2 regions of the Streptomyces sp. NPDC004539 genome follow, and region 2 is predicted to be linked to the other one. Evidence: riboswitches for the same ligand, from Rfam matches in the RefSeq annotation. Region 2 holds a riboswitch; the other holds the start of a gene.
The links. Region 2 has a riboswitch for cobalamin ahead of ABZX85_RS43540 (iron ABC transporter permease). Riboswitches for the same ligand answer to the same signal wherever they lie in the genome.
Positions count from the first base shown of each region.

Region 1: linked by a shared signal. The riboswitch ahead of ABZX85_RS21825 (ABC transporter substrate-binding protein) and the one ahead of ABZX85_RS43540 (iron ABC transporter permease) in region 2 are both predicted to bind cobalamin.

Region 1 is NZ_JBEXLS010000010.1:90,586-106,284, reverse strand. It holds gene ABZX85_RS21850 (FAD-binding dehydrogenase) at 1-4, opposite strand, end outside; gene ABZX85_RS21845 (helix-turn-helix domain-containing protein) at 334-1,452, shown strand; gene ABZX85_RS21840 (hypothetical protein) at 1,470-2,027, shown strand; gene ABZX85_RS21835 (GNAT family N-acetyltransferase) at 2,045-2,554, shown strand; gene ABZX85_RS21830 (GNAT family N-acetyltransferase) at 2,590-3,150, shown strand; cobalamin riboswitch at 3,203-3,330, shown strand; gene ABZX85_RS21825 (ABC transporter substrate-binding protein) at 3,419-4,435, shown strand; gene ABZX85_RS21820 (iron chelate uptake ABC transporter family permease subunit) at 4,432-5,454, shown strand; gene ABZX85_RS21815 (ABC transporter ATP-binding protein) at 5,451-6,227, shown strand; gene ABZX85_RS21810 (acyltransferase domain-containing protein) at 6,610-7,596, shown strand; gene ABZX85_RS21805 (acyl-CoA oxidase) at 7,622-9,220, shown strand; gene ABZX85_RS21800 (AMP-binding protein) at 9,196-10,566, opposite strand; gene ABZX85_RS21795 (ketoacyl-ACP synthase III) at 11,083-12,108, shown strand; gene ABZX85_RS21790 (hypothetical protein) at 12,200-13,336, shown strand; gene ABZX85_RS21785 (MMPL family transporter) at 13,333-15,531, opposite strand; gene ABZX85_RS21780 (antibiotic biosynthesis monooxygenase) at 15,654-15,699, shown strand, end outside.
Region 2 is NZ_JBEXLS010000033.1:79,670-95,368, forward strand. It holds gene ABZX85_RS43500 (hypothetical protein) at 1-518, shown strand, start outside; gene ABZX85_RS43505 (alpha/beta hydrolase) at 508-1,317, opposite strand; gene ABZX85_RS43510 (hypothetical protein) at 1,411-2,523, shown strand; gene ABZX85_RS43515 (GNAT family N-acetyltransferase) at 2,589-3,269, shown strand; gene ABZX85_RS43520 (hypothetical protein) at 3,304-4,377, opposite strand; gene ABZX85_RS43525 (S1 RNA-binding domain-containing protein) at 4,430-4,942, opposite strand; gene uvrA (excinuclease ABC subunit UvrA) at 5,144-7,966, shown strand; gene ABZX85_RS43535 (RNA polymerase sigma factor) at 7,963-8,946, shown strand; cobalamin riboswitch at 9,011-9,140, shown strand; gene ABZX85_RS43540 (iron ABC transporter permease) at 9,230-10,270, shown strand; gene ABZX85_RS43545 (heme ABC transporter ATP-binding protein) at 10,276-11,031, shown strand; gene ABZX85_RS43550 (ABC transporter substrate-binding protein) at 11,042-12,028, shown strand; gene ABZX85_RS43555 (peptidoglycan-binding domain-containing protein) at 12,025-12,810, opposite strand; gene ABZX85_RS43560 (NAD(P)H-binding protein) at 12,929-13,765, opposite strand; gene ABZX85_RS43565 (AraC family transcriptional regulator) at 13,854-14,684, shown strand; gene ABZX85_RS43570 (alpha/beta hydrolase) at 14,855-15,688, shown strand.

The sequences.
Region 1 (15,699 bases), on a different contig from region 2:
TCATCACACGGCGGCGCGAGACGTCGGCGGCGGGACCCCCGGCGAGGGTCTCGGCGGCGGGGCTGTCGGGAGCGGAACTCTCCACATTCTCCATGGACTTGCCTCTCGGAAGGGGCACGAGACGTGCGGGGGTACGGAAGGGTGTTGCAGTGGGAACCGGCCTGTTACCGTCGGTAGCCCACAGGAAATCAGGTCGTCACCGTGATCTGGTAGTGGCCGGGCGGCAACAGGAACTCCCCTTCGTTGTGGCCCGGACACAGCGTCCGGACGAGCGAAGGGGACCCATTGAGCGTCCGCCACGGACCCGAACCGGTCGTCGGAATCCTGCGTGGCATGGCCGACGACCGGGACGTGTGCCGGGAACTCGTCGCGGCGGCCCGCAGGCGCTCCCCCGAACTGGCCCGGCTCACCGAGGAGGAGACCCGTTCGCACGCGACGGCGATGCTCCGGGCGGCCGGCACCTGGTTCTCGGGGCTCGGGCATCCCGACTCCCTGGACGAACAGGACTTCACCGCCGCCCTGTTGCTCGGCGCCGACCGCGCGGTCCAGGGCGTGCCGATGACCGTCGTCCTGCGCGGGGTGCAGGCCGCGCTGACCCGCGCGGTCGAGATCACCGTCGACCGCTGCCGCTCGGCCGGCGTCCCCGACCGGGCCCAACTCCACGTCGTGCTGCGGCTGAAGGAGTACGGCGACGCCGTCGAGCGGCAGGTCATCAACGGCTACCGGGCCGCCGAGCGCGAGACCCCGCGCGGAACGGGGGCCGCCCGCGCGCGACTTCTGCGGCAGGTCCTGCTGGGCGGCGCGGTCCCGCCCGCCTCGGAACTCTCCCGTGCCGGTATCCGGCCCGGCGCCGACGGCCTCTACCACTGCCTCGCGGCGGACGGCTCCGCCCTCGCCGGCGTCCCCGCCGCGACGGCCCTCCTGGACGGCCGGCTCGCCGGTATCGCCCCGCTCCCCCCGACCCCGCAACAACTCGAACCCGGCGCCCTGGTCGTCGTCGCCCCACCCGCCCCCCTCGCGGACCTCCCCGAGCTGTACCGCCTCTGCGTCCGCGCCGTCGACCTGGTCCGCCGCCGCGGCCACCACGGCCTGCACCAACTAACTGACCTCGCAGCAGAGTTGGCCCTGGCTGAACAACCCCTCCTGGGCACCTACCTGACGACCCGCCTCCTCGGCTCCCTGGACCCCACCGACGACTTCCACCGCCAACTCGCCCTGACCGCCCTCACCTTCCTCGACCTCGGCCGCCGCCTCGACCAGACCGCCGCCGCCCTCTTCACCCACCCCAACACCGTCCGCTACCGCCTCGCCCGCCTCCAGCAAATCACCGGCAGCTCCCTGGGCAGCGGCCCGGGCGGCCACACGGAGACCCTCCACTGGTGGTGGGCCCTGACGACGTGGCTCGGTGGGGAGCGGTCGGTGGGGGCGTCGTCGTACGAGGACGCGGGGTAGGTCAGTAGGGTGGCGGGATGGCGTACGAGGGCGGGGGTCGGTTGTTCGGGTCGCGGGACGGGTTCGGGCTGGAGTTTCATGTCGAGCGGGACCCGGGGTTGTTGTGTGTGGATGTGTTCGTGGGCGGGGTGCATGTGAACGCGTGGGACAACGCGTTCTATCCGCCGCTGCTGGTGAAGAAGCTCGGGGACGAGTTGCCGCGGTTCCGTGGGGCGGGGGCGGCGCCGGTGGGGTTCAGTTCGCCGGTCGAGGCGTTTCTCGTCGCGGAGAGTTGGGCGTACGACGAGGTCGGGGAGGAGCCCGAGGTGGGGGAGGCGCTTGCTCGGTGGGCGTTTCTGGACTGGGGTGAGTGCACCAACGATGTGAGGGCGTTCGCGTTTCCTGATGGGGAGTGGCTGCATCTCGGTTGTCGGTTGTACGAGGAGGGGCGTCCGGCGCTGGGGGCGCCGACCGTGGCGTCGGTGAGCCGGGTGTCGTTCGTCGAGACGCTGGAGCAGGGCCTCGACGTCGCCGAGCGCGAGTGGGCCGTCCGGCTCGCGGCGATCATGGCCCGGTATGAGGAGGCGCGGGAGTGACCGCCAGGCACGGCCTCATGGCGGAGGCGATCCGTACCGGGCGGCTCGATCTTGTGCCCTTGCGCGTCGAGCACGCCGGGGAGATGGCGGTCGTGCTGTCCGATCCTGCGCTCCATGCCTTCATCGGTGGTGCACCGGACACTCCGGAGGCTCTGCACGAGCGCTACCTGCGCCTCGCCGCCGGTTCCTCCGAGCCGGGGGTGGACTGGCTGAACTGGGTGGTCCGGCTGCGTGAGGGAGGGTGCCTGGTGGGGACTGTTCAGGCGACGGTCGAGCGGAGGGCCGTCGCGGGGGTGGCGTGGGTGGTGGGGACCCCGTGGCAGGGGCGGGGGATCGCCGGGGAAGCCGCCCGGGGGTTGGTCGGGTGGCTCGTCGAGAAGGGGGTGGACACCGTCGTCGCCCATGTCCACCCGGACCACCGGGCGTCGGCCGCCGTCGCGGCGAGTGCGGGACTGACGGCGACCGGGGAGTGGCAGGAGGGCGAGGTGCGATGGCGGCTCAGCCTCGCGGACGCCGGGAAACCCTGAGGCGTACGGCTCCCTCCCGGGGATAGCTTGACCCGGTGATCACACTCCCCCTCTCCACCGAACGCCTCCGCCTGCGCCTCTTCACCCCGGACGACCTCGACGACCTGCACGCCTACCAGGGGATTCCCGAGGTGGCCCGCTACCTGTACCGGCCGCCGCTGACCAGGGACAAGTGCGCGGAATCGCTGGTGCGGCGGTCCGCCGGGACGCGGTGGGCCGAGGACGGCGACGATCTGGTGGTCGCGGTGTGCCGGGCGCAGGAGCCGGGGGTCGTCGGGGAGATCGTGCTGAAGCTGGCGAGCGCGCGGGCGCGGCAGGCGGAGATCGGGTGGGTGTTCCATCCGGCGCACGGCGGACAGGGGTACGCGGCGGAGGCGGCGCGGGCGGTGGCCGCTCTCGCCTTCGAGGCGTTCGGGGTCCACCGGCTCTTCGCCCGGCTGGACACCCGGAACACCGGGTCGGTGCGGGTGTGCGAGCGGCTGGGGATGGCCAGGGAGGCGCACCTCGTGGAGAACGATCTCGACGGGGACGGCGAGTGGGGCAGTGAGTACGTGTACGCGGTGCGCGCGGACCGGTGGCGGGCGGAGGGCGTGTGATAGCTTCCCAGGGCCAGTCGAACCCATGTGCGCGCAGGTGGGCGCACGGGTCAGGGAATCCGGTGGGAATCCGGAGCTGACGCGCAGCGGTGAGGGTGACGGGCGGGGCAACAGGCCACTGGACGGGGTGAGTTCGTCCGGGAAGGCGCTCCGGCCGGACGATCCCGAGTCCGAAGACCTGCTGGCGGCCACCGGCCGGGAAGACGGTCGGGGGTTCGACCGTACGACCGGGCTTCGCGTACGAGCCCTCGACGCCGAAGGATGCTCTGTGCGGCTCGCACGTCCCGCTGCCCTGTTCATCGTCTCCGCCGTCCTGCTGACCGGGTGCGGAGGGTCCTCGGAGAAGGACTCCAAGAGCGCCGCCGAGGCGGTGACGCTCACGAACTGCGGGCAGAAGGTCACCGTCGGCTCCCCGCCGAAGCGGGCGGTCTCCCTCAACCAGGGCACGACCGAGATCATGCTCTCCCTGGGTCTCGCGGACCGCATGGTCGGCACGGCGACCTGGACCGACCCGGTCTCCGCGAACCTGACGAAGGAGAACGCGAAGGTCAAGCGCCTCGCGGACAACGCCCCCTCCCTGGAGACCGTCCTCGACACCGAACCGGACTTCGTGGCCGCCTCGTTCGCCTCGACCCTCGGCAAGGGCGGCGTCGCCCCGCGCGAGCAGTTCGAGAAGCTGGGCGTCCCGACGTACCTCTCCCCCTCCGACTGCGTCGGCAAGGACAACGGCGGGGACGGCGACGGCGCCCGCACCCAGCCCCTCGCGATCGACACGATCTACGGCGAAGTCCTGGACCTGGCAAGGATCTTCGGTGTCGAGGAACGCGGCGAGAAACTGGTCGCCGACCTCAAGAAGCGCGTGACGGCGGCGACTTCGGGCCTCAAGGCGCAGGACGTCACGCTGCTGTACTGGTTCGCGAACTCCCAGTCCCCCTACCTGGCGGGCTGTTGCGGCGCCCCCGGCGTCATCACCCGCACGCTGGACGCGAAGAACGCCTTCGCAGACACGAAGGACGAGTGGCCGCAGGTGAGTTGGGAGACGGTCGCCGACCGCGACCCGGACGTCCTGGTGATCGGCGACCTGACCCGTAAGCAGCAGACCGCGGAGACCGCCGCGAAGAAGATCGAGTTCCTGGAGTCGAACCCGGTCACGAAGAACATGACGGCGGTGAAGAAGAAGCGGTACGTCCTGCTGTCCGGTCAGGCCATGAACCCGACGATCCGTACGGTCGAGGGCATCGAGAAGGTCGCGGCGGCGCTGCGCGCGGACGGCCTCGCGGGATGACCCGGGCGACGGCCCGCGGGCTGCTGCTCGGCGCGGGCGGCCTCGCGCTGCTGGCCCTCTCGGTCGCCCTGGCGATCACGATCGGCCCGGCGGACATCGCCGTCGGTGACGTGTGGGCGTCGGTGGCGTCCCATCTCGGCTGGGGCCACTCGGAGCTGAGCCCGCTGCGGGACGGCATCGTGTGGAACCTGCGGCTCCCGCGCACGCTCCTCGCGGCAGTGTGCGGGGCGGGGCTCGCGGTGTGCGGGGCGGTGATGCAGTCGCTGCTGCGCAACCCCCTCGCGGACCCGTTCGTGCTGGGCGTCTCCTCGGGCGCGTCGACGGGCGCGGTCGTCATCGTCGTCCTCGGCGCGGGCGGCGGGCTCGTGTCGGTGTCGGGCGGGGCGTTCATCGGGGCGATGCTGTCGTTCGGGCTGGTGCTGCTGCTCAGTCACACGCTGGGCGGGACGACGGACCGGGTGGTCCTCGCGGGGGTCGCGGCGATGCAGCTGTTCTCGGCGCTGACGTCGTTCATCGTGATGACGGCCGCCGACGCGGAGACCACGCGGGGCATCCTGTTCTGGCTGCTGGGCTCGCTGAGCGGCGCGGACTGGACGGACGTCGCGGTCGGCGCGGCGATCCTCGCGGTGGCGCTGCTGGTCTGCGTGGGCCAGGCCCGCACGCTGGACGCGTTCGCGTTCGGCCAGGACGCGGCGACGTCGCTGGGCGTCTCCGTGGCCCGTACCCGGCTGATCCTGCTCTGTACGACGGCGCTGCTGACGGCGGCCCTGGTCAGCTCGGCGGGTGCGATCGGCTTCGTCGGCCTGGTCCTGCCGCACGCGACCCGCGCCCTCACCGGCCCCGGCCACACCCGGCTGCTCCCGGCGACGGCGCTGGCGGGCGCGGTGTTCCTGGTCTGGGTCGACACGCTGGCCCGGACGGTCCTCGCCCCGCAGGAGGTCCCGGTGGGGGTCGTGACGTCCCTGATCGGGGTGCCGGCGTTCGTGGCGGTGCTGTACCGGACGAAGGGGGCGCGGTGAACGGGCTGAACGCGGACCGGGTCCGCCGTACGGCGGGCGGCACCCTGATCCTCGACGGCGTCACCCTCACCCCGCGCCCCGGCGAGGTCACGGGCCTGCTCGGGCCGAACGGCTCCGGGAAGTCCACGCTGCTGCGGCTCCTCGCGGGTGTCCTCGCCCCGGACTCGGGCACCGTCACCCTCGACGGCCGCCCGCTGCCGGAGGTGGGCCGCCGGGCGGTCGCGCGCCGGGTCGCCGTCGTCGAGCAGCAGGCGGACACGCAGGTCGCGCTGACGGTCGTCGACGTCGTCCGGCTGGGCCGTATCCCGCACCGGCGGGCGTGGGCGCCGGCCGCGCCGGGTGACGAGGACGCCGTGCGGACGGCGCTGGAGCGTACCGGGCTCGCGGACAAGGCGGAGCGGCCCTGGCACTCCCTGTCGGGCGGGGAGCGGCAGCGGGTGCACATCGCGCGCGCCCTCGCGCAGGACCCCCGTGAGCTGCTCCTGGACGAGCCGACCAACCACCTCGACATCCAGCACCAGTTGGCCCTGATGTCCCTGGTCACGGAGCTGGGCATCACGACGGTCGTCGCCCTCCACGACCTCAACCTCGCGGCGATGTACTGCGACCGCCTGGCCGTCCTCAAACAGGGCCGCGTCATCGCGGCCGGCACCCCCCGCGAGGTCCTGACGGAGTCGCTCGTGGCGGACGTGTACGGCGTACGCGCCACGGTCACCTTCCCCGAGGAGGCGGCCGACGGCCGTCCGCACATCCGTTTCCTCGGCCCGGTGTGAGCGGGGCGCACACGCGGGAGCCGGTGAAGACCCGGCGTCCGGCCGTGTGAGCCGGGCGCACGCGCCGGACGGCGGCCGGGACGGGTGCGCGCCGCGGGCTGCCGGGAGCGCGTGCGCGCCACCGAAGGCCGGGGCCGCACGATGTGCCACGGCCGGCCGGGACGGTGTACGCGCCACGGCCGCCGGGCAGCCCGCGAGGCGTTCCCCCACATCGGCGCGGCGCCCCGGCCCCACTCCCCGCCCTCGCCCGGAGGGCCACGCGCCCGTGTCGCTCCCCTGTGCCGCCGCGCGCTCTGCCGACGCCGGGGCGGCCTGTGCTGAGGTCTGTGGTCGAGGGACACGCGACGGCGTGTGAGGACGGCCGAGTTCGGGAGGTGCTGTGGTGAACGGTCGGTTGGTGGTCCATGCCTTCGCCGGGCAGGGGGATTTCTCGCTGGCGCCGCTGCTCGGGGCGCTGGACGCGCAGGACGTCGTGGAGGAGGCGTTGGAGGAGGTCGCCGCCGAAGGCGACGCGGTGGCCGGGGAGTTCGGGGTGGCGCCGGTCGTGTCGCGGTTACTGAGCGGGGAGTTGAGGAGTTCACGGGAGCTGGCGGACGGCCCGGTGGGAACGCCGCAGTACGCGCTGTTCGCGTGCTCGGTGGCCGTGCACCGGGCGCTGTGCCGCTCGGGGTTCGCCCCGGACCGGGTGGTCGGCATGAGCTTCGGCGACATCGCGGCCTGCGTCGCTGCGGGCATGCTGGACGTCGCGGACGGCACCCGGATCGCCTGCCTGGTGGCCCGCGCGCTGACCGGTCACCCCGGCGGCATGCTCCTGGTCGAGCCCCCGGCGACGGACGGCGACCCGGAGGCCGAGGCCCACCGCCTCCTCGCCGCCCTGCACCTCCCCGGCCTGACCCTGGCCTGCGTCAACGACGACCGCCGGGTCATCCTCACCGGCCCGTCCGACACCGTCACCCTCGCCGAACAGCTCCTCCTCGGGCTCGCCCTGCCGGTCGTCCGGCTGAGGCTGCCGTTCCTGTGCCATCACCCCGAACTGGAGGACGACGCGCGGCGGTTCGTCGAGAGCATCCGGGACGTCCGGGTGGACGTGGCCCGACTCCCCGTGCACTCCTCCCTGTTGGGGCGGGCGTACCGGCCGGACGACGACGTCCGCGAGGTCCTGTCGTACGGTCTGACCCGGCCGGCCCGGCTGCCGGGGGTGCTGCGGCAGGCGGTGGGCGGCGGTCCGGCGCTGCTCCTGGAGGCCGGTACCGGGAGCGCGTTGACGCGCAGCGCGCGGGAGGTGTTCGCGGGGCGGGACGTCACAGCGGTGGCTCCGCTCACGGCGGACGGGTTCGCGTGGGTGACGGGGGTGTCCAATGGGCGATGAGGCTCTCCCGGTCGACGGGGGTGACGTGGCGTCAGCTCTGCTTCGCTGCGCGGCCGTTCTCGGCGACGCCGGTCAACTCCTGGCGGACATCGACCGGTTGGCGGACGTCCAGGCGAGGGCGGCGGTGCGGCGGCCCGCGCTGTACATGGCGCTGGTCAACCACTACACCCTCTGCCTCAACGCGGTCGTCTCCTTCGGCTCCGACGACGCCGCCCTGAAACCGGCCCGGGAGGCGCTGGAGCGGGGGACGGCCAAGGGGGTGTTCCTGGTGACGGAGGCCGGACGGGCCGGCAGTCACCTCGGCGCCCGCACGACAGCCCGATTCGACGCCACGGCAAAGGAGTTCGTGCTCGACACCCCCGACGCGGACGCCGTGAAGTTCTCCAGCGTCCGGCCCGACGGCGTGCCGACCTTCGGCGCGGTCGTCGCACGGGCGGTGGTCGAGGGCGTGGACCGGGGGACGTTCACGTTCCTCGTGGACCTCACCGACGGCGAGCGGGCCGCGCCGGGTGTGGAGATCTCGGGGCCCCTCACGGCGAGCGCGCTACCGCTGGAGTACGGCCTGATCCGGTTCCGGAACTGCCGTGTCCCGTACGGACGTTGGCTGTCCGACGGGGCCTGGATCGACACGGACGGCCGTTTCACCGACCCCTCGGGCTCACCCGGCGCCCGGCTGCGCCGGACCATGTCGGTCGGCCAGACCCTGTGGGCGACGGTCCCCTCCGCGATGTCCGCGATGTCCGCACGGGCGACCGCCTCCGCACTCCGGTTCGCGCAGCACCGTACGACACCGTCGGGGCAGCCTCTGCTGGCCCATCTCACCCACCAACGGGCCCTGCTGGAAGCGCTGTCCGGCGTGTACGCGCTCTCCCGGGCGGCGGACGCGGCGCTCGCGGCGTGGCGGTCGAAGACCTCGGGTGAGCCCGCCCCGGAGGCGGCGCTGTCTCCGTGGGTGGCCGTGGACGCCTCCCTCGCCCTGCTGAAAGCGGTGTCGACGGAGGAGGCGGCACGGGTCGTCGAGGTGTGCCGGCGGCGCTGCGGGCTCGCCGGGTTCCTGGACGTCAACCTGCTGGAGGGGTACCTCGGTGCCGCGCAGGCGTTCACCGTGGCGGGCGGGGACAACGCGCTGATCCTCCTGGATACGGGACGGGCAGCGCTCAGCACAAATGGCACCCAAGGCCCCGCCGTCCCCGGCGAGTTGACCGACCCGAGCTGGTGGCCGAGCGTCTCCCGCACGCACGCACTCCGTCTCGCGGCCGACACCTCCCCCGACGACCTCCCCCGCCTCAAGGAACTCGGCGAGGCGACGGCGGCGACCTTCCTGGCCGACACCCTGGCCGCACCCGAACACGCACCCGAACACACGCACGCACACCCCCTCGCCACCCTCTTCGGCCTCCTCCAGGCCGACCGCTCCGCCGGCCGCCTCGTCGCGACCGGCGTCCTCACCCCCGACGCCGTACGCGCCCTCCCGAAGGCGATCGACCGCCTCTGCGCCGAACTCGCCCCTCGACTCCCCGAGCTGGCCGCACAGTTCGACCCCCGCCCGGACCCCACTCCCCCGCTCGGCGCCCCGCACTACGCCGAGGCACTGTGGGATCACTTGGCGAACTCGTTGGCCTGAGGCTCCCGTACGACCACGTCGCAGGGGAACTCGACCCGCAGCAGCACCTCCTTGAGCCGCCGGGTCACCTGATCGCGGACGGCGTGCCCGGCCCCCCGGGCGGTGACATGGAGCCGGTACCGCTGCCGCCCCATCCCCCCGCGCCCGGCGACGGACCGCACGATCTCGGTCCGCACGTGCAGCACCCCCGGCAGCGCGCCGACCAGCTCCCGCACCCAGCGCAGGGACACCCGGTCGCCGTTGATGACGACGAAGTCGGCTATCCGGCCGCAGAAGAAGAGGTGCCCGCTGTCGTCGACCCGGAACACGTCCCCGGTGGCGACCGTGTCGGCCGCGACGAGCCCGCGCCGCCCGGCCGCGCCGTGTCCGACGCGCCGGACCATCGCGCTGGGGGTCGTCACGAGGAGTTCGCCCTTGAGGCGTTCGCCGCGCACGGCGACTTCGACGCCCGGCAGCGGGAGGCCGACGGAGGTGTACCGCTCGGGGGGTGCGCGGTGGGCGGCGAGGGTGGAGACGCGGGGGCCGGCCTCGGTGAGCCCGTAGGTGAGGTAGAGCTCGCCGCCCCGGTGCCGGGCGAGGAGTTCCTTGACGTGGGTGGCCTCCAGGGAGTCCCCGCCGACGGTCAGCACGCGCAGGGAGGCGGGGAGTTCGTAGGTGTCGTCGAGGAACGAGCGGACCAGGGACGGGGACAGGGAGGAGACCGTCACGCCGTGCCGGCTGAGCCCCTCCCGGTAGGTGCCGGGCGCGAAGGGGGGTCCGCTGAGGACGAGCCGGGCGCCGGTCGCTATCCCGGCGAGGGCCTGGGCGACGAGCGCGAAGGAGTAGTGCAGCGGCAGGTTGAGCCAGACGGTGTCCGCGGCGCGCAGCCCGATCGCCGCCGCGTGCCGGCGCGCGTTGTCGAACAGGGCGGCGACCCGGTGCAGACAGCCTCCGGCGGTCCCGGAGGTCGCGGAGGTCATGACGATGGCCTGCCCGGGTTCGTAGGTGCGGGGGTGGGTGGTGGCGATGCGGCGGACGACGAGGTCGGGGGCGGTGGTCGCGAGGGCGGCGGCGCCGAGTGCGTCCGCGATGATCCGGCGCCGGTGCTCGGGGCAGGCGCGGGGCAGCAGGACGGGGACGAGGCCCGCGTAGTGGGCGGCGAGGAACGCGGTGAGCTGGGTGTGCGCGTCGGGGACGGCGACGAGGACCGGGCTGCCGGGCGGGAGCGCGGCACTCGCGAACGCCTCCCGCACGTCCGCGAGTGCCCGCCGGCGCACCGGCTGCCCGGCGTCGGTGTCGACCCGGGTACGGAGGTAGTCGGCCACCTGTTCCTCGGGCGGGACGGGCGTGAGGATGCTCAACGTCAACTGCCTTTCGTGATCGGCCAGGTGAGAAAGCAGCAGTCGTACGCACGGTGCGCGGGCCGGAGTCGGCGGGTGCTGGGGGGGAGCGGCGGAGGTGGGGGGACGGGCGGCCGGGTCCGTCGGCGCGGCCGAGGGGCGACCGGGGTGGCCGGGGAGGCGCACGGTCGCGGTCACCGGGTGGCATGCCGGGTCGCCGGAGGGTGCCCTCCCTGGGTCGAAACCACCCGCCCTAAGTCAAACCACCTGTTCGCCGCCTGTAAAGGACGCATGGTCGGCATTGCGGCGCGCGCGGACGGGCGGCGGCCGTCCGTGGTGTCCGTGGGTGCGCCCCCGGCTCGCGCGGAGCGCGGCGTGAGCCGTACTGCTTCGTGTGTGCCTCGCCCGTCGTCGTGGTGCTGTGCGAGAACGAGAGGGCGGCGCCGGGCGGCTGTCGAACGCCGGTTCCCTGTCCCCTCCTCGGCCGGTGCGGGCCGTGCGGCGCCGCCTGGGCCCGGTTCCCTCTCTGCGGAAGGCTGCGTGATGAACGTACCGACAGGCGTCGTCGGCGCCGGTTCCTATCTGCCGGCGCGGCGGCGCACGAACGACGAGGTCGGGCCGGCGGCCGGGGTGTCGGCGGAGTGGATCGCCGGGCGGACGGGGGTGCTGGCCCGGCATGTGGCGGCGCCGGACGAGGCGGCGTCGGATCTGGGGGCGGCGGCCCTCAAGTCGGCGCTCGCGGCGGGCCGTCTGGAGGCCGAGCGGCTCGATCTGCTGGTGGTGGCGACCTCGACGCCGGACGAGCTGGGGCCGGCGACGGCGTGCCGGGTGCAGGCGCTGACGGGGGCGCGGCACGCGGTGGCGCTGGATGTGACGGCGGCGTGTTCGGGCTGGCTGTTCGGGGTGCGGGTGGCGTGCGACTGGCTGGCCGGGGACGGGTCGGCGCGGTACGCGGCGGTGGTGGGTGTCGAGGCGTACTCGAAGTTCGTGGACCCCGCCGACCGGGCCACCGCCTCCCTGTTCGGGGACGGCGCGGCGGCCACGCTCCTCGGTCCGGTCGCCGAGGGGCGGGGGTTCGGGGCGTTCACGCTCGGTTCGGACGGGCGGTTCGCGGACCACGCGATGATCGCGGCGGGCGGCAGCCGTGCCCCGGTGGGTGCCGGGGGCCAGCGGATCACCATGAACGGCAAGGGAGTTCGCGATTTCATCCTGGACGTGTTCCCGCGCATGCTGGCCGACGCGCTGGGCCGGGGCCGGGTGACGCTGGACGACGTCGCGCTCGTCGTCACCCATCAGCCGAACCCGGTGCTGCTCCAACGGGCCGCGCGCGAGATGGGGGTGACGGACCGTCAACTGGTCGTGGTGGGCGACGAGGTGGGCAACATCGGTGCCGCGAACATCCCTTACGCGCTGGCGAAGGCGGCGTCCGAGGGGCGGCTGCGGGACGGTGATCTGGTGGTGATCATCGCGTTCGGGGGCGGGGTGACCTGGGGGTCGACGCTACTGCGCTGGACCGGCGCCCCGGCCGTACGCGTCGCACCGGCGCCCGCGCGGCTCCGACTGCGCTGATTTTACGAACCCTTGACGTAGGCCCGCGCACTGGCCACACTCCCGGGAAAGCGCTTTCCACCCGCACTCTCCCACCCCACAGGAGACGACCATGCGCCGATTCGGCACCACCGCGACCGCCCTGGCCCTGCTCACCGGCGGCCTCCTGTTCACCCACTCCCCCACCGCCTCGGCGGCGGCCTGCGGCGAGGGCTCCTACCAGGCGGAGGCCGTCCTGAACGGCTCCACCTGGACGGCGCGGCGGGGCAGTACGGTCAGCTACACCGGCACGGACATGCGGGCCGCGATGCAGGCGGCCGTCAACAGCCTGACGGCGAACCGGACTTCGAAGGAGCGGGTCGTCGTCCGGGGCTCGGGGAACATCGGCGCCGGTTCCCGGGTCTCCCTGCCGAGCTACACCGTCCTCGACGTGTGCGGCACGATCAACGTCACCGGCAGCGGCTCGGGCGACCAGGCGCCGGTGTACTCGCGCGGCACCCGGGACATCGAGGTCCAGCACCTCACCCTGACGGGCTCCCCGCTGTACGGGGTCTTCCTGCGCAACGTCCAGAACGTGGTCCTCGGCCAGCTCGACATGCGGCTGTCGTCCGGCCTCGGGGTACGCATCGACAACCGGGGCAACACCGCCGAGTGGACCCGCAACGTCCGGATCGACAACGTGTTCGTGTCCGGGGCGTCCAGTCACGCCGTCGAGACGTACGGCGTGGACGGGCTGACCGTCGGGACGGTCACCGCGCGCAACGTCGGCGAGTCGGGGCTGCTGCTCAACCAGACCGTCAACGCGACCGTCACGAAGGTCGACGCGGACGGCGCGGGCGCCGGGACCGGGTACGCGGCGTTCCGGATGGCCAACCGCAACGGGCGGATCGGCAACGCCTACCCGACGAACATCCGGGTCGGCGAGGTCGTCGCGCGCGGCGGCGGGCGGGGGGTGTTCTGCGTGTCGGAGAGCGGCGGCGCGGTCATCGACCGGATCAGCCTGACGAACACCGGCAACAACGCCGTCCTCATCGAGAACTGCACGAACGTCAGCCTCGCGGCGCAGAGCGGGACCGTCACCGGGGGCGGCGAGATCCGCCTCGCCGCCCGGTCCGAATTCCCGAACAACGCCGACATCGTCGTACAGAACCTCACGGTCACGAACTCGCGGATCACCGAGAACCCGTGCGGGTCGAACACGACGTTCCGCAACATCCGGCTGGTGAACAGTACGCAGAACGTCTGCTAGTCGACGGGTTCGGTGCCGGCCTGCGGGGTCGGGGCCGGGTGGGCGCGGCTGAGGGCCTCGCCCTCGATGTCGAGGTGCGGCAGGAGGCGGTCGAGCCAGCGCGGGAGCCAGGCCACCTTGTCGCCGAGGAGGGCGAGGACGCCGGGCACGAAGGCCATGCGGACGACGAACGCGTCGAAGAGGACGGCGACGGCGAGACCGAAGCCGATCATCTTGATCATGGACTCGGAGGCGGTGATGAAGCCGGCGAAGACCGAGATCATGATGAGCGCGGCGGCGGCCACGACCCGGGCGCTGTAGCGGAAGCCGGTGGTGATGGCCTCCCCGGCGCCCTGGCCGTGGACGTACGCCTCGCGGATGCGGGAGACGAGGAAGACCTCGTAGTCCATGGCCAGGCCGAACACGATGCCGACGAGGAAGATCGGCATCATGCTCATGATCGGCCCGGTCGACTCGACGCCGATGAGGCTCGCGAGCCAGCCCCACTGGAAGACGGCGACGACGCAGCCGAGGGCGGCGAGCACGGAGAGCAGGAAGCCGAACGCCGCCTTCAGCGGGATGAAGATCGACCGGAACACCATCAGCAGCAGGATGATCGCGAACCCGACCACGACGACCAGGTAGGGGATCAGCGCGCGCTGGACCTTCTGGGCGACGTCGATGTTGAGCGCGGTCGTCCCGGTGACCTCGAAGGTCGCGCCCGTCCCGGCCACCGTCTCCTTGCGATGGTCGCGGATCGAGTGGACGAGGTCCTCGGTCTTCTTGTCGGTCGGCGACCAGGCGGAGACGGCGGAGAACACGGCGGTGTCCCCGGTCTGGTTGAAGCGGGCCGGGGTGACCGAGACGACGCCCTCCGTCGCCTTGATCTTCGCCTCGATCGCCGAGACGGCCGCCTTCGCGTCGCCCGCCTTCTGCGCGTCGACGACGATCGTCAGCGGCCCGTTGAAGCCGGGCCCGAAGCCCTTGGCGAGGTCGTCGTAGGCGCGGCGTTCGGTCGTCGACGTCGACTTGACCTCGTCGCCGGGCATGCCGAGCTGGAGGTGCAGGACCGGGATCGCGAGGACGACGAGGCTCGCCACCGCCGTGAACCGGACGGGGAAGGGGTGGCGCTGCACGAACTCCGCCCACCGGCTGCCCCGGTTGCCGAGCACGCCCTGCACCCGCCGCCCGGTGAGCCGGTAGCGCCGCGAGAGCACGGCGCGCGGCCAGAACCCGATCAGTGCCGGGGCCAGGGTCAGACAGACCAGCACGGCGATGACGACCGCCCCCGCCGCGCACAGGCCCATCTTGGTGAGCATCGGGATGCCGACGACGGAGAGCCCTGCGAGCGCGATGACGACGGTCAGGCCCGCGAAGACGACCGCCGAACCGGCCGTGCCGACGGCTAGCCCGGCCGCGTCCTCCTCCGTGTGCCCGTTGGCGCGCTCCTCGCGGTAGCGGGACAGCACGAACAGGGCGTAGTCGATACCGCAGGCCAGGCCCAGCATCGTGGCGAGCGTGCCGGTCGTCGAGGTGAGCCCGAACGAGCTGGCCAGGGAGGTGATCGCGGTCATGCTGACCCCGACGCCGAGGACGGCCGTGAGCAGCGGGAGACCGGCGGCGGCCAGCGAGCCGAAGGTGACGAGCAGGACGACGGCGGCGACGACGATGCCGATGACCTCACCCGCCCCGCCCGCGCCCGGCGTCTCCGCGAGCGCCGTACCGCCCGCCTCGACGGTCAGGCCCGCGTCCCTCGCACCCTGGGCGGCGCCGCGCAGGGTGTTCTTCGCGGCGTCGGTGAGGTCGTCGGCGGCGACCTTGTAGGTGACCGTCGCGTACGCCGTCGAGCCGTCCTTGCTGACGGCGCCGGCCTGGAAGGGGCCGACGGCGGAGGCGACCTGCGCGCCGCCCGCCGCCTGGGTGACGGCCTTGTCGATGGCCGCCTTGTTCGCGGCCGACGTGACCTGCTCCCCCTTGGGGGCGACGAAGACCAGGCGGGCGGTCGCGCCGTTGGCCTGGGCGCCGGGGAACCGCTTGTCCATCAGGTCGAAGGCGCGCTGGGCCTCGATGCCGGGTGCGGAGAACGCGGTGTTGGGGGCCGCCGGGGCCGCCGCCGAGGCCGCGCCGAGTCCGACGAGGATCAGGACCCACAGGGCTGTCACGTACCAACGCCGTCGGAAGGACCATCTGCCGAGCCGGTAGAGCATCGAGGCCATGCGGAACGCTCCTCACGTGCGACCCCCGGGCTCACAGTGTCGGGCAGGCCCCGGGACGCCGCATGTCGTGATCCGGGGGCCGGTGTGCGGCGCCTTTCGTCGTGGCGGGCAGGATGGGGGGCATGAGCGTAGTCAAGATCAACGTACTGACGGTCCCCGCCGAGCAGC
Region 2 (15,699 bases):
TCCCGCGCGCCGAACTCAGCGCCCGCTGCGACGCGTTGCTGTCCAGCCCGCTGGTCGTCCCGGCCTACCCGCGCTACCTGAGCGGCTTCCTGCACGCCCTCGAACCGGTGCCGCAGCTCGCGGACTTCGTCGTCGAAGCCGTCTCCCACGCGTTCGGACGGCTGCCCGACGCGGTGCTCCTGCCCTGGCTGCCGACGCTGGTGACGACCCTGCGCGCGGGCGGCGCCGAACTCGCCCCGCTGATCGTCCGCGAGGCGGACCGCCTCTTCCCGGCGCGGCTGCCCGCGCTGGACGCCTGGACGCCGCCGTGGCGCGAACAGGCCCCGGAACAGGGCGAGTCCGTGCCGCGGGCGGCGGCCTCCGCGCTCCTCGCCGCACATCCGGCGACCTGCGACGCGCTGGCCGGACTCCTCGGCTGCGACGACGGGTGGGGTGCCGGGCCGACCGCGAAGGGAGCGGCACTGCTGGAGCGGCACCCGGACACCGCACGGGAGTCGGCGGCGCTGCTCAGTCGGTGAGTTCCGCGAGGACCGACCTCAGCCGGTCCGCGAACTCGCGGGGATAGCGGGCGTATCCGGCATGGCCGCCCGGGAACTCGACCAGCTTCAGGCCGAGTTCACCGGCGAGGGCCAGTGCGGGGCGGTGGATGGTCTGGTCGCGGGAGCCGGCGCCGCCCGCGACGACGAGGCGGCCGGAGAGCGGGGTCATGGCGGTGAGGTCGGGGAGGTGGGTGGAGGAGGGGTGGAGCATGTGGGCGAGGAAGAAGCGCGTGTTGTCGTGCGCCTCGGGCAGATCGGGGGCCGGGCGTCCGCCGAACAGCACCGCCAGCGTCTCCATCGCGGCGGCCTCGCCCGCCGTCCGCAGTGTCAGGCGGACCTCCTCCACCAGGGCGAGATACTCCGCCGCGTCCGGCAACAGGCGGAAGGCGGGCGGTTCGTGGACCACGAGGGCCGCGACCCGCTCCGGGTGGCGGCTCGCGAAGTGCAGGGCGGCGAGCGAGCCCGAGCAGCTGCCGAAGATCCGCGCCGGTTCGCCGTCCGGTACGAGATGGTCGAGGAGCCGGGCGACGTCCTCGCCGTGCTCCTCGATCCGCTGGTCGACGGGCGGGCCGGTGAGGACGCTGCGGGAATTGCCGCGCGGGTCGCAGGAGATGACCCGGTGATCGGCCGCGAGCGCGTCCGCGAGGCCGGTGAACACCGCGGCGTCCGAATTGCCGCCCGCGAGCAGCAGCAGGGGCGGGCCGTCGGTGCCGCGCGTCTCGTGGTAGAGCGTCGCGCCGGGGACCGGGAGGGTGCCGGCTCGCGCGGGTGAATTCATCGAGTCCCCCAGTGAAGTGCCGTCGGACGACCTACAGTTACTGAACGCGTACTCAGCGTACGGGTGGCGTGTGGGACCAGGTAAGGGGGCCTGATGGGCGACGGACCGCGCATTCTGCTCAACGCCGAGGCGTTCGGCTTCGGCCCGGCGGCGGCCTCGGCCGTGCTGGCCGACGAACTCGCCGCGCGCGGCGCCGAGTTGGGGTACGTCGGTGGCGGGCACACGCTCGATCTCCAGCACCGGCCGCCCTACACGGCCGTCCACGACATCACCGGCCTGACCGAACCCGCCCGCCTCGACCGGCTGCGCGGCCTCGCGGGGGAGTACGACGCGCTCCTCACGTCCATGGACTTCGCCCTCGGACTGACGGCCCGGCGGGCCGGTTTCCGGGTCGCCGTCTACGACGCGCTCGCCTGGTTCTGGCCGGGGCTCTGGCCCGTCGTCCAGGACGCCGGCGTGCTGCATCTCGCGCAGGACTTCTTCGGCGTGCGGGAACGGGTCGCCGAGGAACCGGCGCTGGCCGGGCGGACGGTCGTGGTGCCGCCGCTCGTCGAGCCCGGGCCCGGGTGGCGCGGCGGCGGGGGTCAAGTCGTCGTCAACCTCGGGGGGTTGTGCAATCCGTTCTGGGCTGCCGACGAGGTCGAGACGTACGCCCGTCTCGTCGTCGCCGGGGTGCGGGAGGGGGTGCCCGCGTCGTACTCCGTGACCGTCGTGACCAGCGAGGCCGTCGTCCGGGCGCTGGGGACCTCCGTGAGCGGGGTGAACGTCGGCACGTACCGGCGCGGCGAGATCCTCGGTCTGCTGCGCGAGGCGCCGTACGCGTTCATGACGCCAGGGCTCGGCAACATCTACGACGCCGCCGTCAGCGGGGTGCCGACCGTACTGCTCCCGGCGACCAACACGACTCAGGCGCGGCAGGCCGAGGTCGTCGCCGCGCACGGCTACTGCGACGGCCGGATCGACTGGGCCGACCTCGGGTCCGCCGTCGACTTCGGGGACGGGGAGCCGGAGATGGCCGGGGTACTGACGGCGGCGCTGCGGGAGTTGAGCGAGAGCGGCGACGCGCGGTTCGCGCTGCGGGTCGGGGAGTCGGTCCGGGAGATGGGGTCCGGCCGGGCCGGTGGGCTGCTGGAACGCTTCGGGAGCGGCGGGGCGGGGGAGGCCGCGGCGGCTGTGCTGGCGTGGGTGCGGGGTGGGGATGTCTGAACCGGGGTGACTGGATCGGGGATGGCTGGGTCAGGGGTGACTGGATCGGAGGTGCCTGGGTGGGGGTGAATGGATCAGGGTCGGCTGAAGAGGAGGCGCTCCTGGCGAGGGTCCGGCGTCTGTGGGAGGGGCTGGCGGGCGCGGGCGCCGTCTTTCCGCCGGACGGCGGTACCCGCGTCGTCGTCTCCCCGGGCTCCCGCCTCTGCCCGCCGTCCTGGACCGGCGCCGTCCGTATCGGCACGGCCGTCCTGATCACCGCCCCCGACGAACGCACGGCCCGCCAGGCCCTGCCCCGCCTCCGCGCACTCCCCTCGGGCGCGGACGTCCTGGGCCCGGCGACCCTGGCCTACCTCCCACCCGGTTCCTTCCGCCCCCACCCCACCACCGCAACCCCCACCACCCCGGACTCCCTCTCCCCCCTCCTGCGCACCGCCGGCCCCCACGACACCGCGGAATCCGGCCTCCCCGACATCGACTCACCCGCCTTCACCCTCCACGACGGCCCCACCCTCCTCGCCGCCGCCGGCTACGAAGTCTGGCCCGCCTCGACCGCCCACATCTGCGTCCTGACCACCCCCGCAGCCCGAAACCGCGGCCTCGCCACCGCCGCCGCATCCGCCGCCGTCCAACACGCCCTTGAGGCGGGCCTGCTGCCCCAGTGGCGGGCCGGGAACGACGCGTCGCGCAGGGTGGCGGAGAAGTTGGGGTTTCGGGAGGTGGGGGAGCAGGTGAGTGTGTGGGTGTAGGCGTGGGTGGTGTCCACCCAGATGGTTCGATGGCTCATTGGATCAGGTCGGTGTGCGGATGCCCGGGTGAGGCCGGGCAGACGTAGATCTGCATGTTGTCGGTGCTGCCGACTTCGACCTTGGTCGGCTGTGAGGGGCGCTGGCCGCAGCAGTGACCGCCAGAGGTGGCGGCATCCTGGTCCTCGTGAGGTGCCCAGCTGTGCCCGTCGCCGCCGTCCCATTCGAAGGAGGCGATGGTCAGCAGCGGGACCATCCGCTCGTCGCAGACGGTGCAGTACCGGGGGTGGGGGTCGGTGCGGCCCCACGGAGGCCAGCCGCCGACCTTCCATCCGGGCGAATCCGCGAGATGGGTGTCATAGAAGTCCTGCGGATACTCCGCGCAGGAGCTGTCCAGGTCGGCGCCGGCCTCCTGCAATCTGCTCCGGTCTCCCACCATCAGCCGCATCCGCGGGCTCAGTTCGAGGCTGCCGGGGTACTCGGTGATCGCTTCTGGTGCGAGTACGCAGGGCTCGGGCACGTAGCCCTCATGGTTCACCTCGTACGGCTCCGGCGGTGTGGCGAGGACATCGCCGACCGTGGCGGCGGACCGCCAGAACAGCGCGGTCGACGGTTTGTGATCCGGATCGTGATCGTAGGGACACCAGAGGATCTGGAGCAGATCGGCCTGTCCGGGCGGCCTCAGCAGAGGTATGTCGCGCAGATACAACTGGGCCACGGGCAGCATGGGGACCGGGCAGTCAGCGGGCGGCGGAGCGGTGGCGAGTCGCTCCGCGAGCACCGCGGCGTTCCGCTCCTTGAGCGTCGCCTCCTCGGGCGTCGTCCCGGGACCACCGTGGTCACCGTGCCACCGGACCCGCATACGCCTCAGAAGCCGCACGTCGGCCGGTGACTCGCGGAACCCGCTGTCCCTGTGCAGGTGCGAGGCTTCGCAGTGCGGCCACGGCTCCTCGGCCGGCCACAGCAACGGCCCCCCGACCGAACTCTCCCCGGCGGACGGCGACCCGGGACGGGGGTGCAGCCGGATCGCGGGCCGCGCCGACGGCGCCAGCTCGGGGAAGACCGCGGTCACGTCCACGGGACGCGGCGGAGTGGTACGCACGAAGACCATGCGGGTGATCCTGCCACCAGGCACTGACAACCCCCGTCCGTCCTGCAAAAGCTCACCCACCCACCCGCCGGACACTCACCCGGCGCCGTTCCGGGTCTATCTCCGTGACCACGACGTCGATCTCGTCGCCCACCGCGGGACCTGACTCGCGGAGCAGGCCCTCGACGCCTTTCGTCAGTTCCACGAAGACCCCGATGGGGACCACTTTGGTGACGCGGGATCGGAGGGGGCGGTCGAGGGGGACGGTGGTGGTGAAGGTGTGGAGGGGGTCGGGGTGGAGGGCGCGCAGGGAGAGGCGGGCTTCGGCGTTCCAGGTGTCGTGGTGGAGGAAGACGCAGGTGACGGGGGCGCCGACGGTGACGACTTCGGTGGGGGAGTCGAAGCGGTACCAGGAGAGGTCGGGGTGGGTGATGAAGCCGACGCCCGGGAAGACGGGATGGCGGGGGCCGGTGTCGAGGGCGACGAAGACGCCGTAGGGCTCGATGGAGGCGATGTGGCCGGTGAGGTGTTGGCCCGGGGAGAGAGATTCGAGGAAGGCGTGGAGTTCGGGGGAGGCGGTGATCACGGGGGTAGTTTCGCATGGCGGGCAGAGGGGGCGGACGGGAATTGGGGTCACGGGTTCGTTTGTTCGGCAAGGGTTGTGCGGGCGCTTTTTTGAATTCGTTGCTCACAGTTCCGAATGCCTTGTCAAGCGCGATTTTTCCCACACCGGAAAGGGGTTCGGGGAGGGCCGGAGAGGTTCTGGGGGCGGTGTTACGGTGAAGGGGTGGGTAATCGTCTCGTTGTCAAAGGTGCTCGGCAGAACAATCTTCGGGACGTTTCCGTGGAGGTGCCACGGAATGCGTTGACCGTGTTCACGGGGGTTTCGGGTTCGGGGAAATCGAGTCTGGCGTTCGACACGATTTTCGCGGAGGGGCAGCGACGGTATGTGGAGTCGTTGTCGGCGTATGCGAGGCAGTTTCTGGGCCAGTTGGACAAGCCGGATGTGGACGCGATCGAGGGGCTGTCCCCGGCGATCGCGATCGATCAGAAGACGTCGAGCAGGAACCCGAGGTCGACGGTCGGGACGATCACGGAGGTGTACGACCACCTGAGGCTGCTGTACGCGCGGATCGGCCGCCCGCACTGCCCGGAGTGCGGGGAACCGGTGCGCGGGCAGACCCCGCAGCGGATCGTCGACCAGGTGCGGGCGGAGCCGGAGGGGACGAGGTTCCAGGTGCTGGCCCCGGTCGTCCGGGACCGCAAGGGCGAGCACGCGGAGGTGTTCCGGCAGCTCGCGGCGGACGGATTCAGCAGGGTCCGGGTGGACGGACGGGTGCTGTCCCTGAGTACGGTGCCGGCGCTCGACAGGCGCAGGAAGCACGACATCGACGTCGTCGTCGACCGCCTCGTCGTCAAGGACGGAATCCACCAGCGCCTCACCGAATCCGTCGAGACGGCACTCGCACTCGGCGGCGGCACCCTGCGCATCGACTTCGTCGACGACCCGGACCGCGAGCGACTGTTCTCCGAGAAGGCGGCCTGCCCGCAGGGCCACCCCCTCGCCCTGGACACCCTCGAACCCCGCCTCTTCTCCTTCAACGCCCCCTGGGGCGCCTGCCCCTCCTGCACGGGACTCGGCTCCCGCACCGAGGTCGACCCGAGCCTCCTCGTCCCGGACGACACCAAGTCCCTCGCCGAGGGAGCCGTCGCCCCCTGGACGAACACCAGCGGCGCCGACTACTTCACCCGCATCCTTGAAGCCCTCGCCCAGGCCCGCGGCTTCAGCACCGACACCCCCTGGCGCGAACTCCCCGCTCCCGTACGGAAGATCGTCCTGTACGGCTCCGACGACCGCCTCCACCTCGCCTACCGCAACCGTTTCGGCCGTGAACGCGACCACACCGTCCGCTACGAGGGAGTCGTCCCGCACATCGAGCGCCGCACGGCGGACGGCGGGGAGCACCGCTTCGCCGGCTACCTCCGCGAGACCGCCTGCCGCGCCTGCGACGGCACCCGCCTCGCCCCCGTCGTCCGCGCCGTCACGGTCGGCGGACAGGGCATCGCCCAGGCATCGGCGCTCCCGCTGGACCAACTCGCCCTGTTCGTCAGGGAACTGACCCTCACGGACAGCGAACGCCGCATCGCGGAGGCCGTCGTCGCGGAGATCGGCGAACGTCTGCGCTTCCTCCTCGACGTCGGCCTGGACTACCTCTCCCTGGACCGCCCGGCCGCGAGCCTCTCCGGCGGCGAGGCCCAGCGCATCCGCCTCGCGACCCAGATCGGCACGGGCCTGACGGGCGTCCTGTACGTCCTCGACGAACCGTCGATCGGCCTGCACCAGCGCGACAACGAACGGCTGATCGGCACCCTGGAACGCCTCAGGGACCGCGGCAACACGGTCATCGTCGTCGAGCACGACGAGGAGACGCTCCGGGCCGCCGACTGGGTCGTCGACATCGGCCCCGGCGCCGGAGTGCACGGCGGACACGTCGTCCACGCCGGCACGGTCGCCGAACTCCTCGCCCACCCCGACTCGTTGACCGGCGCCTACCTCTCGGGCCGCCGCCGGATCGCCGTACCGCGAGAGCGCCGCACCCCCGACCCGGAACGGCTGCTCACTGTCCACGGCGCCCGCGAGCACAACCTCCGCGACCTCACCGTCTCCTTCCCCCTCGGCCTGTTCACCGTCGTCACCGGCGTCTCGGGCTCCGGGAAGTCCACGCTGGTCAACGACATCCTGCACACGGCCCTCGCCCAGCGCATCCACCGCGCCCACCGCGTCCCCGGCCGGCACCGGACGATCACCGGCGCCGAGGACCTCGACAAGGTCGTCCAGGTCGACCAGTCCCCGATCGGCCGCAGCCCGCGCTCCAACCCGGCGACGTACACAGGGGTGTTCGACCATCTGCGCAAGCTGTTCGCGCAGACCCCGGAGGCGAAGGTCCGGGGCTACGGGCCCGGCCGCTTCTCGTTCAACGTCAGAGGGGGCCGCTGCGAGAGCTGCCTCGGCGACGGCACGATCAAGGTGGAGATGAACTTCCTGCCGGACGTGTACGTGCCGTGCGAGGTGTGCGGCGGCGCGCAGTACAACAGGGAGACCCTGGAGGTGAGTTACAAGGGCAAGTCCATCGCGGACGTCCTCGCGATGACCGTCGCGCAGAGCCGGGACTTCTTCGAGGGCCACCAGATCATCTCCCGCCACCTGCGCACCCTCGACGAAGTCGGCCTGGGATACGTCGCGTTGGGCCAGCCCGCCACCACCCTCTCCGGCGGCGAGGCGCAGCGCGTCAAACTCGCCGCCGAACTCCAGCGCCGTACGCGTGGCCGCAGTCTCTACGTCCTCGACGAACCCACCACCGGACTCCATGTCGCCGACGTGGAACGGCTGCTGACGGCCCTTCAGGGACTCGTGGACGGCGGCGACACGGTCGTCGTCATCGAACACAACCTGGACGTCGTCAAGGCGGCCGACTGGCTGATCGACATGGGCCCGGACGGCGGACACCGCGGCGGACAGGTCGTCGCCGAAGGCACCCCGGAACAGGTCGCCGCCCACCCCGCCTCCCACACCGGCCGGTTCCTGCACTCCCTCCTGGAGACGCCGTGACCCTCCTCGACCTGGAGCAACCCGTCGTGGCGGCCGAGGAGGACGCCGACGCCCCCGAGCCCCGGCTCACCACCGCCGGCGCCTCCGACGACCCCGTCAAGGACTACCTCCGCCTCATCGCCCGCGTCCGCCTCCTCACCGCCGAACAGGAGGTGGACCTCGCCAAACGCGTCGAGGCGGGCCTGTACGCCGAGCAGCTCCTCACCGAGGAGAACCCCTACGACACAGCCGAGTTGAGGCTCCTCGCGGCGGACGGGCAGCGGGCCAAGGCCCACCTCGTCGAGGCCAACCTCCGCCTCGTCGTCTCCGTCGCCAAGCGGTACACCGGACGCGGACTCGCCTTCCTCGACCTGATCCAGGAGGGCAACACCGGCCTCATCCGGGCCGTCGAGAAGTTCGACTACACCAAAGGGTTCAAGTTCTCCACGTACGCCACCTGGTGGATCAAACAGGCCGTCAGCAGGGCCCTCGCCGACCAGGGGCGCACGATCCGCGTCCCCGTCCACGCGGTCGAGATCATCAACCGTGTCGCCCGCGTCCGCCGGGAGATCCTCCACGACACCGGAGTCGAACCCACCCCCGAGCAACTCGCCGCGAAGGCCGACGTGTCGGTGGAACGCCTCGCCGAACTCGACGGCTACACCAGGGAACCCGTCTCCCTCGACACCGCCCTCGCGGACGACTCCGGCACCGAGTTCGGCGACCTCATCGTCGACACGGACATCCCCTCCCCGGTCGAACAGGTCACCTTCGGCCTCCTCCAGGAGGCCCTGCGCACGATGCTCGACGCGATGACCGCCCGCGAGGCCGGCATCATCTCGCTGCGCTACGGACTGTTCGGCGGCCGGCCCCGCACCCTGGAGGAGATCGGGCACGTCTACGGCGTCACCCGCGAACGCATCCGCCAGATCGAGGCCAAGACGATGTCCAAACTCCGCCACCCCTCCCGCTCCCAGGCGCTGCGGGACTACCTCGACTGACGGCCTCGCCCGCATACGGGACGGCGGCCCCCTGCGGAGCCGGCAGCCTCTTGCAAACACCGCGAAACGGTTTGTTAGGCTCCGTTCGCCTCCCGCGGGGGAAGTCCGGTGCGAATCCGGCGCTGACCCGCAACGGTGTGCGCGGAATCCTTTCCGCGCGAGCCCGATCGCCCACGGCCGGCACGCGACCCGTACGACCGCTCGCCGTGGACTGCGAGAGGGACCCGCAAGGTGCCTTCCCGCGCGACGCCCTCCCCTCGGCGGCCTCACCCGAAGGACCGCCGTGCGCCGAACGCCCCTCGCGCTGCTGACCGTCGCCCTCGCCCTCCTCCTGCTGCTCTCCCTGCTCGCGGGAGTCGCGCTCGGCTCCTCCGACATCGGCGTCGGCGACTCCCTGCGCCTCCTGTGGGCCGGCCTCACCGGCGGAACCGTTTCCGCACAGGACGCCGCCGACTACACCATCGTCTGGGAGATACGCCTGCCCCGCGTCGTCCTCGGCGCGGTCGCCGGCGCCGGCCTCGCCTCCGTCGGCGTTGCCGTCCAGGCCATGGTCCGCAACGCCCTCGCCGACCCCTTCGTCCTCGGCATCTCCTCCGGCGCGGCCGTCGGCGCCAACGCCGTCATCCTCATGGGCGCCTTCGCCGCACTCGGCGTCTGGGCCCTGTCCGCCGCCGCGTTCGGCTCGGCCCTCGCCGCGATGGTCCTCGTCTACGCGGTCGCCCGCACCCCGCGCGGCCTCACCCCGCTGCGCCTGATCCTCACCGGGACGGCGCTGGCGTACGGGTTCGAGGCGCTCACCACCGTCATGGTGTTCAGCGCCACCCGCGGCGAGGCGGCCCGCTCGGCGATGATGTGGCTGCTCGGCAGCCTCGGCGGGGCGACCTGGGCGCAGGTGCCGATCGCCGCCGTCACCGTCGCCGCCGGGTGGACGTGGCTGCGCCGCCGGGCCGGGGCGCTCGACGCGATCGCGATGGGCGACGAGACGGCGGCCTCCCTCGGGGTGCGGCCCGGCCGGCTGCGGCGGGAGCTGTTCGTCGTGACGGCCGCCGTCACCGGGACCCTCGTCGCGGTCAGCGGCGCGATCGGCTTCGTCGGCCTGATGGTCCCGCACCTCGTACGGATGGCCGTCGGCGCGAGCCACCGCCGGGTGCTGGCGCTCGCCCCGCTCGCCGGAGCCGTCCTCCTGGTCTGGGCGGACATCCTGTCCCGGCTGCTCGTCGCCCCCGCCGAACTCCCGGTCGGCGTGATCACGGCCGTGGTGGGGGTGCCCGCGTTCCTGCTGCTGATGCGGCGCGGCGGCCACGCCTTCGGCGGAAAGTGGTGACCGGCATGCGCCTCGACCTCGACGGCGTGACCGTCTCCGCGGCCGGCACCCGCCTCGTCCACGACATCCGCCTCACCGTCGAACCCGGCACGGTCGTCGGCCTCGTCGGCCCCAACGGCAGCGGCAAATCGACCCTGTTGAGATGCGTCTACCAGGCGCTGCGCCCCGACACGGGCACGGTCCGCCTCGACGGCGAGGACCTGCGGACGACGTCCCCGCGCGCCGCCGCCCGGGTGCTGGCCGCGCTCCCGCAGGAGTCCGGCGCCGAGTTCGACTTCACGGTCGCCGAGGTCGTCGCGATGGGCCGCCTCCCGCACGAGCGGCGCGGCGTCGGCGAGGACCGGAAGATCTGCGCGGAGGCCATGGCGGCGACCGGCGTCGGCCACCTCGCCGACCGGGGCTTCCTCGCCCTGTCCGGCGGCGAACGCCAACGCGTCCTGATCGCACGGGCGCTGGCCCAGCAGCCGCGCGTCCTGGTCCTCGACGAACCCACCAACCACCTCGACATCAGCCACCAGTTGGACGTCCTGACCCTCGTCCGGGACGCCGGGCTCACCGTCCTCGCCGCCCTGCACGACCTCAACCTGGCCGCCGCGTACTGCGATCGGCTGTACGTCCTCGCGGACGGCCGGCTCGTCACCTCCGGGACCCCCGAGGACGTGCTGCAACCGGCTCTGCTCGCCGAGGTGTTCGGCGTCCGCGCCCATCCCGTGCGCCACCCCGTCACCGGTGCCGTGCAACTCCTCTTCGACCGCCTGTAAGGAACCCCCCATGCGCTCCTTCCGTCAACTCGCCGCCGTAGCCCTGTGCCTGGCCGTCACCGGCTGCGGCGCCTCCGTGGAGAAGACCTCCACTGCGGCGGCCTCGGCCAAGCCGGTCACCATCACGAACTGCGGGAAGAAGGTCACCTTCGACCACGTCCCCGAACGGGTCGTCACCAACGATGTCGGCATCACGGAGCTGATGTTCGCGCTCGGCCTGGAGGACCGGATGGCCGGGTTCGCGATGCCCGACGACAAGGGCGATCTGACCGATGTGCCGTGGAAGGACGGCTACCAGAAGGTCAAGTGGCTCTCCAAGGACCAGCTCACCAAGGAGAACGTCCTCGACGCCCGCGCCGATCTGGTCTTCGCCGGCTGGAACTACGGCTTCCGCGAGGACAGCGGCTTCACCCCCGACGCCCTCGCCAAGCTCGGCGTCCCCTCCTACATCCTCACCGAGTCCTGCCGCAACGGCCGTACCGAGACCTCGCGGGGCATCATGCCGCCCCTGGAGGCGCTCTACACCGACCTCACCACCCTTGGGCAGCTCTTCGGCGTCGAGCAGCGCGCGGCGGCCCTGATCGCCTCCTTCAAGAAGGAGATAGCCGCCGTCCAGGCCCCCGCGAAGCGGCCCAAGGTGTTCCTCTACGACAGCGGCCAGGACTCCCCGTTCACCTCCGGGAAGTACGCCGCGCCCGACCAGATCATCAGCGCGGCCGGCGGTGAGAACGTCACCCACGACGTCGACGACTCCTGGACGACCGTCGGCTGGGAGACCGTCGTCGCCCGGAACCCGGACGTCATCGTCATCTGCGACTACGGGGACGTCAGCGCCGAGCAGAAGCGGAAGTTCCTGCTGTCGTACGCGCCGCTCAGGAACGTCGCCGCCGTCAGGAACAAGCGGATCTTCGTCCTCGACTACGTCGACCTCGTCGAGAGCCCCCGCAACCCGTCGGCGATCGCACGGCTCAACGCGTATCTGAAGACGGTCGCCTAGGGTTCGCGCGTCTCGGACTCCAGCGAGGCGCGGGTCGCCGGGCCGTACACGCCGGAGTCGTCCGAGAGGATGAGGCGGGTGAACTGGTAGGTGCGGACGGCGCTCTGGACGCTCTCGTCGTAGACGCCGGTCGCCTCGCCGTCGTAGCGGCCGATCTGCTTGAGGCGGAGCTGGAGTTCCCGCACCTGCGGGCCCGTGTCGCCGAGGCGCAGGACGCGCGGGGTCTCGTCGCCGTCGCCCTGGGTGGGGGTGGGGTCCGGGGCGGTGGTGGGGGAGGCGGCCGAGCCCGATGTCGGGGTCGACGTGGGGGCGGTCGACGGGGAGCCGGTCGGGGAGGCCGTGGCGCTCTGCGTGGACGACGCCGAGGACGACGGGCTCGTGGACGTGGAGGGGCTGGGGGAGCCGGGTGTCTCCGTCGCGCTGGCGGAGACCTGGTCCGGGACGCTCTCGCGCAGGTCGTCCTGGAGATGGTCGGCGCGGGACGGCGTCTGGTACATCGAGACGCCGACGAGGACGCCCGCCGCGATCGCGAAGGTGGCGGCGGAGACGGTGACCAGGGCGATCCGGCTGCGCTTGGCGGGGGGCTTGTCGTCGGCGTCGGAACCGGCCTGAGGGAGCAGCACGGTGTCGGGCTCGGGGTCGGGCTCAGGGAAGTCGCCCGGGCCGGAACCCTCGCCGGGCGCGGGGAGGAAGCTGTACCCCGAGTCCTGGGCAGCCTCCGGGGCGGACTCCCTGGTTCCGTCGTCGTCGCCGGACACCGCCCTGCCGTTGTGTTCAGTCACGCCTGGTCCCTCTCCATGAGATCTCCGATCCTATGCGGAAGTCCCACTTTCAATCTTCACGGGTCTCCACAAGTGGAGGGCCCGGCACGGGAGTTGGGACCGGCGGCGCCTGTCCGGCCTACCGGCTCCAGGCCCCGGAGGCCGCCGCCCGCGCCGCGTACTCCGTGAACGAGACCGGCTCCCGTCCCAGCAGCCGCGCCACCGTGTCGCCCGGCGCGGCCGTGTGCCCGTCGCGCATCACCGCGAACAGGGCGTCGAGTTCATGGACCGCCTCCTTCGCGAACCCTTCCTCCAGCAACTCGGCACGGTACTCCTCCGGCGTCAACTCCTCGTAAGCAATGGGCCGTTCGGCCGCGCGGGCGATCTCCGCGACCGCGTCCGCGAAGGTCAGCGCCCGCCCTCCCGTCAGCTCGTACACCTCCCCTTGGAGCCCCCGCGACGTCAGCAGGACCGCCGCGACGTCCGCGATGTCCCGTACGTCCACGAAGGGTTCGGGGACGTCACCGGCCGGCAGGGCGAGCCGCCCGGCGCGCAACGGGGCCCGCCAGAGGTCCTCGTCGAAGTTCTGGTGGAAGTTGTTGGGCCGCAGGACCGTCCACTCGACGCCGGACTCCCGAACGGCCTTCTCCCCGGCGGTCATTCCCCGGAAGGTGTCCGCCGGAGCCCGGTCCACGCCCCGCCCGGACAGCGCCGTGAACCGGCGGACCCCGGCGTCGACCGCCTGCCGGACGAAGGGCTCGGCGAGCGCGGGGTCCTCGGGCGCCAGCAGATGGACGGCGCCGATGCCGTCCAACGCCCGCGCCCACGTGTCCTGTTCGGCCCAGTCGAAGCGCGCCGCGCCGGTCCGCGACACCACCCGCACCCGCCGCCCGGCCGCCCGCAGCGCCGGGACGAGCCGCCGGCCCACCTTTCCCGTCGCGCCCAGTACCAGAATCGTGTCCGTGGAGTTCGTCATGCCCCTCAGTCAACTGGGGCGTCAAACCGGGGGACATGGCCGATCGTCCGCGGGAACTGCCTGATCGTCCAGGCCCTAGGGTGTCCCCATGGAGCCGTTCGACGATCTGTTGCAGGGCGTGCGCGCGGACGGGGCCGGACTCCGCCGCACCGACCTCCCACCGCCGTGGTCGCTCCCCCTGGGCGGCGGCAACTCCCTCACACTGTGCGTGGTGTTGGGCGGCACGGCCCGCCTCGACCGGGGCGAGGAGGTGCGGGCCGGCGACACCGTCGTCGTCCGGGGCCCCGACACCGTGCGCCTGCGCTCCGACACGGACCGCGCGACCCTGCTCACCGGCGTGTACGACGCCCGGGGCGCCGTCGGGAGACGGCTCGTCGGGGTGCTGCCGGGGGTGATGGTGGTCCCCGGCGACGACGACTGCGCGCCGCTCCTGGACTTCCTCGCCGGACCGGCCGACGGCGGCGCACCCGTCGTCCAGGACCGGCTGCTGGACTGGCTGCTGGTGTGCGCGCTGCGCGGCTGGTTCGACCGGCCCGGGAACGTGCCGCCGGGGTGGTTCGGGGCGCTCGGGGACGAGGTCGTCGGGCCGGTGCTGCGGGTGATGCACGCGTCCCCGGAGCGCGCGTGGACGCTCGTCGGGCTGGCCGCCGAGGCGGGCGTGTCCCGCACGACCCTCGCGGACCGCTTCGTCCGCCTCGTCGGCACCCCGCCGCTGACCTACCTCACCGTCTGGCGGATGAACCTCGCGGCGGACCTGCTCACCGGGACCCGGGAGACGGTCGGCGCGGTCGCCCGGAAGGCCGGGTACGCGGACGCGTTCGGGTTCAGCGCCGCGTTCAAGCGGGTGTACGGGGTCAGCCCGAGCGTCTACCGCAGGTCCCGGGCGCCCGAGACGACGGCCGGCAGCGGGACCGGCTGATAATCTCACCGCGGCCGTGAACCGTCGCGGCCGTCGACCGAGGAGGTGGGACCCATCACCGCAGGACCAGGCAGGGCACTCACCCCCGACGACACCGGCCGGCGCGTCTGACCCGAGGTCGACCACCGGGAGTGCCCTGGGAAACCGGCACCCCGAAAGGCCAGCACCTCATGACGTACGACGCCTTCCCCGCCCCCGACGGCACCCCGCTCGCCCTCCACGCCACCGGCGACGGCACCCCCCTCGTCTGCCTTCCCGGCGGCCCCACCGACTCCGCCTACCTGGGCGACCTCGGCGGCCTCACCGCCCGCCACCGGCTGATCCGCCTCGACCTCCGGGGCACCGGCCGCTCCGCCGCCCCGGCCGACCCCGCCTCCCTCCGCTGCGACCGCATGGCCGACGACGTCGAGGCGCTCCGCGTCCACCTGGGCCTCGAAAGGATGAATCTCCTGGCCCACTGCGCGGGCGCGAACCTCGCCGCCCTGTACGCGGAACGCCACCCGGGACGCGTGCACCGCCTGGTGCTCGTCACCCCCAGCACCCGCGCCGTCGGACTGCCGGTCCCCGGCGGACTCCGGCTGGCCACGGCCCGGCTGCGGCACACCGAACCCTGGTTCCCGGAGGCGTACGCGGCCCTGGAGGCGATCGTCTCGGGACACGGGGACGACTGGGAGGCCGTCACCCCCTTCTCGTACGGCCGCTGGGACGCGGCGGCGCGGGCACATCACGCCGCCGAATCACTTGATCCGGTGATTCTCGGGGCGTACGGGGCTGACGGCGCGTACGACCCGGCACGCACGCGTGCGGCACTCGCCGGGTTCGGGGCGCCGGTGCTGGTGGTCGCGGGGGAGGTGGACGTGGTGGCCCCGCCGAGGGTGGTGAAGGAGTTCGCCGGGCTGTTCCCGGGGGCGGAGTTCGTGGTGCGGGAGGGCGGCGGGCACTTTCCGTGGATGGACCGGGCCGAGGAGTTCGCGCAGGTCGTGGACGGGTTCCTGCGGGAGTAGGGGGCGTTGTC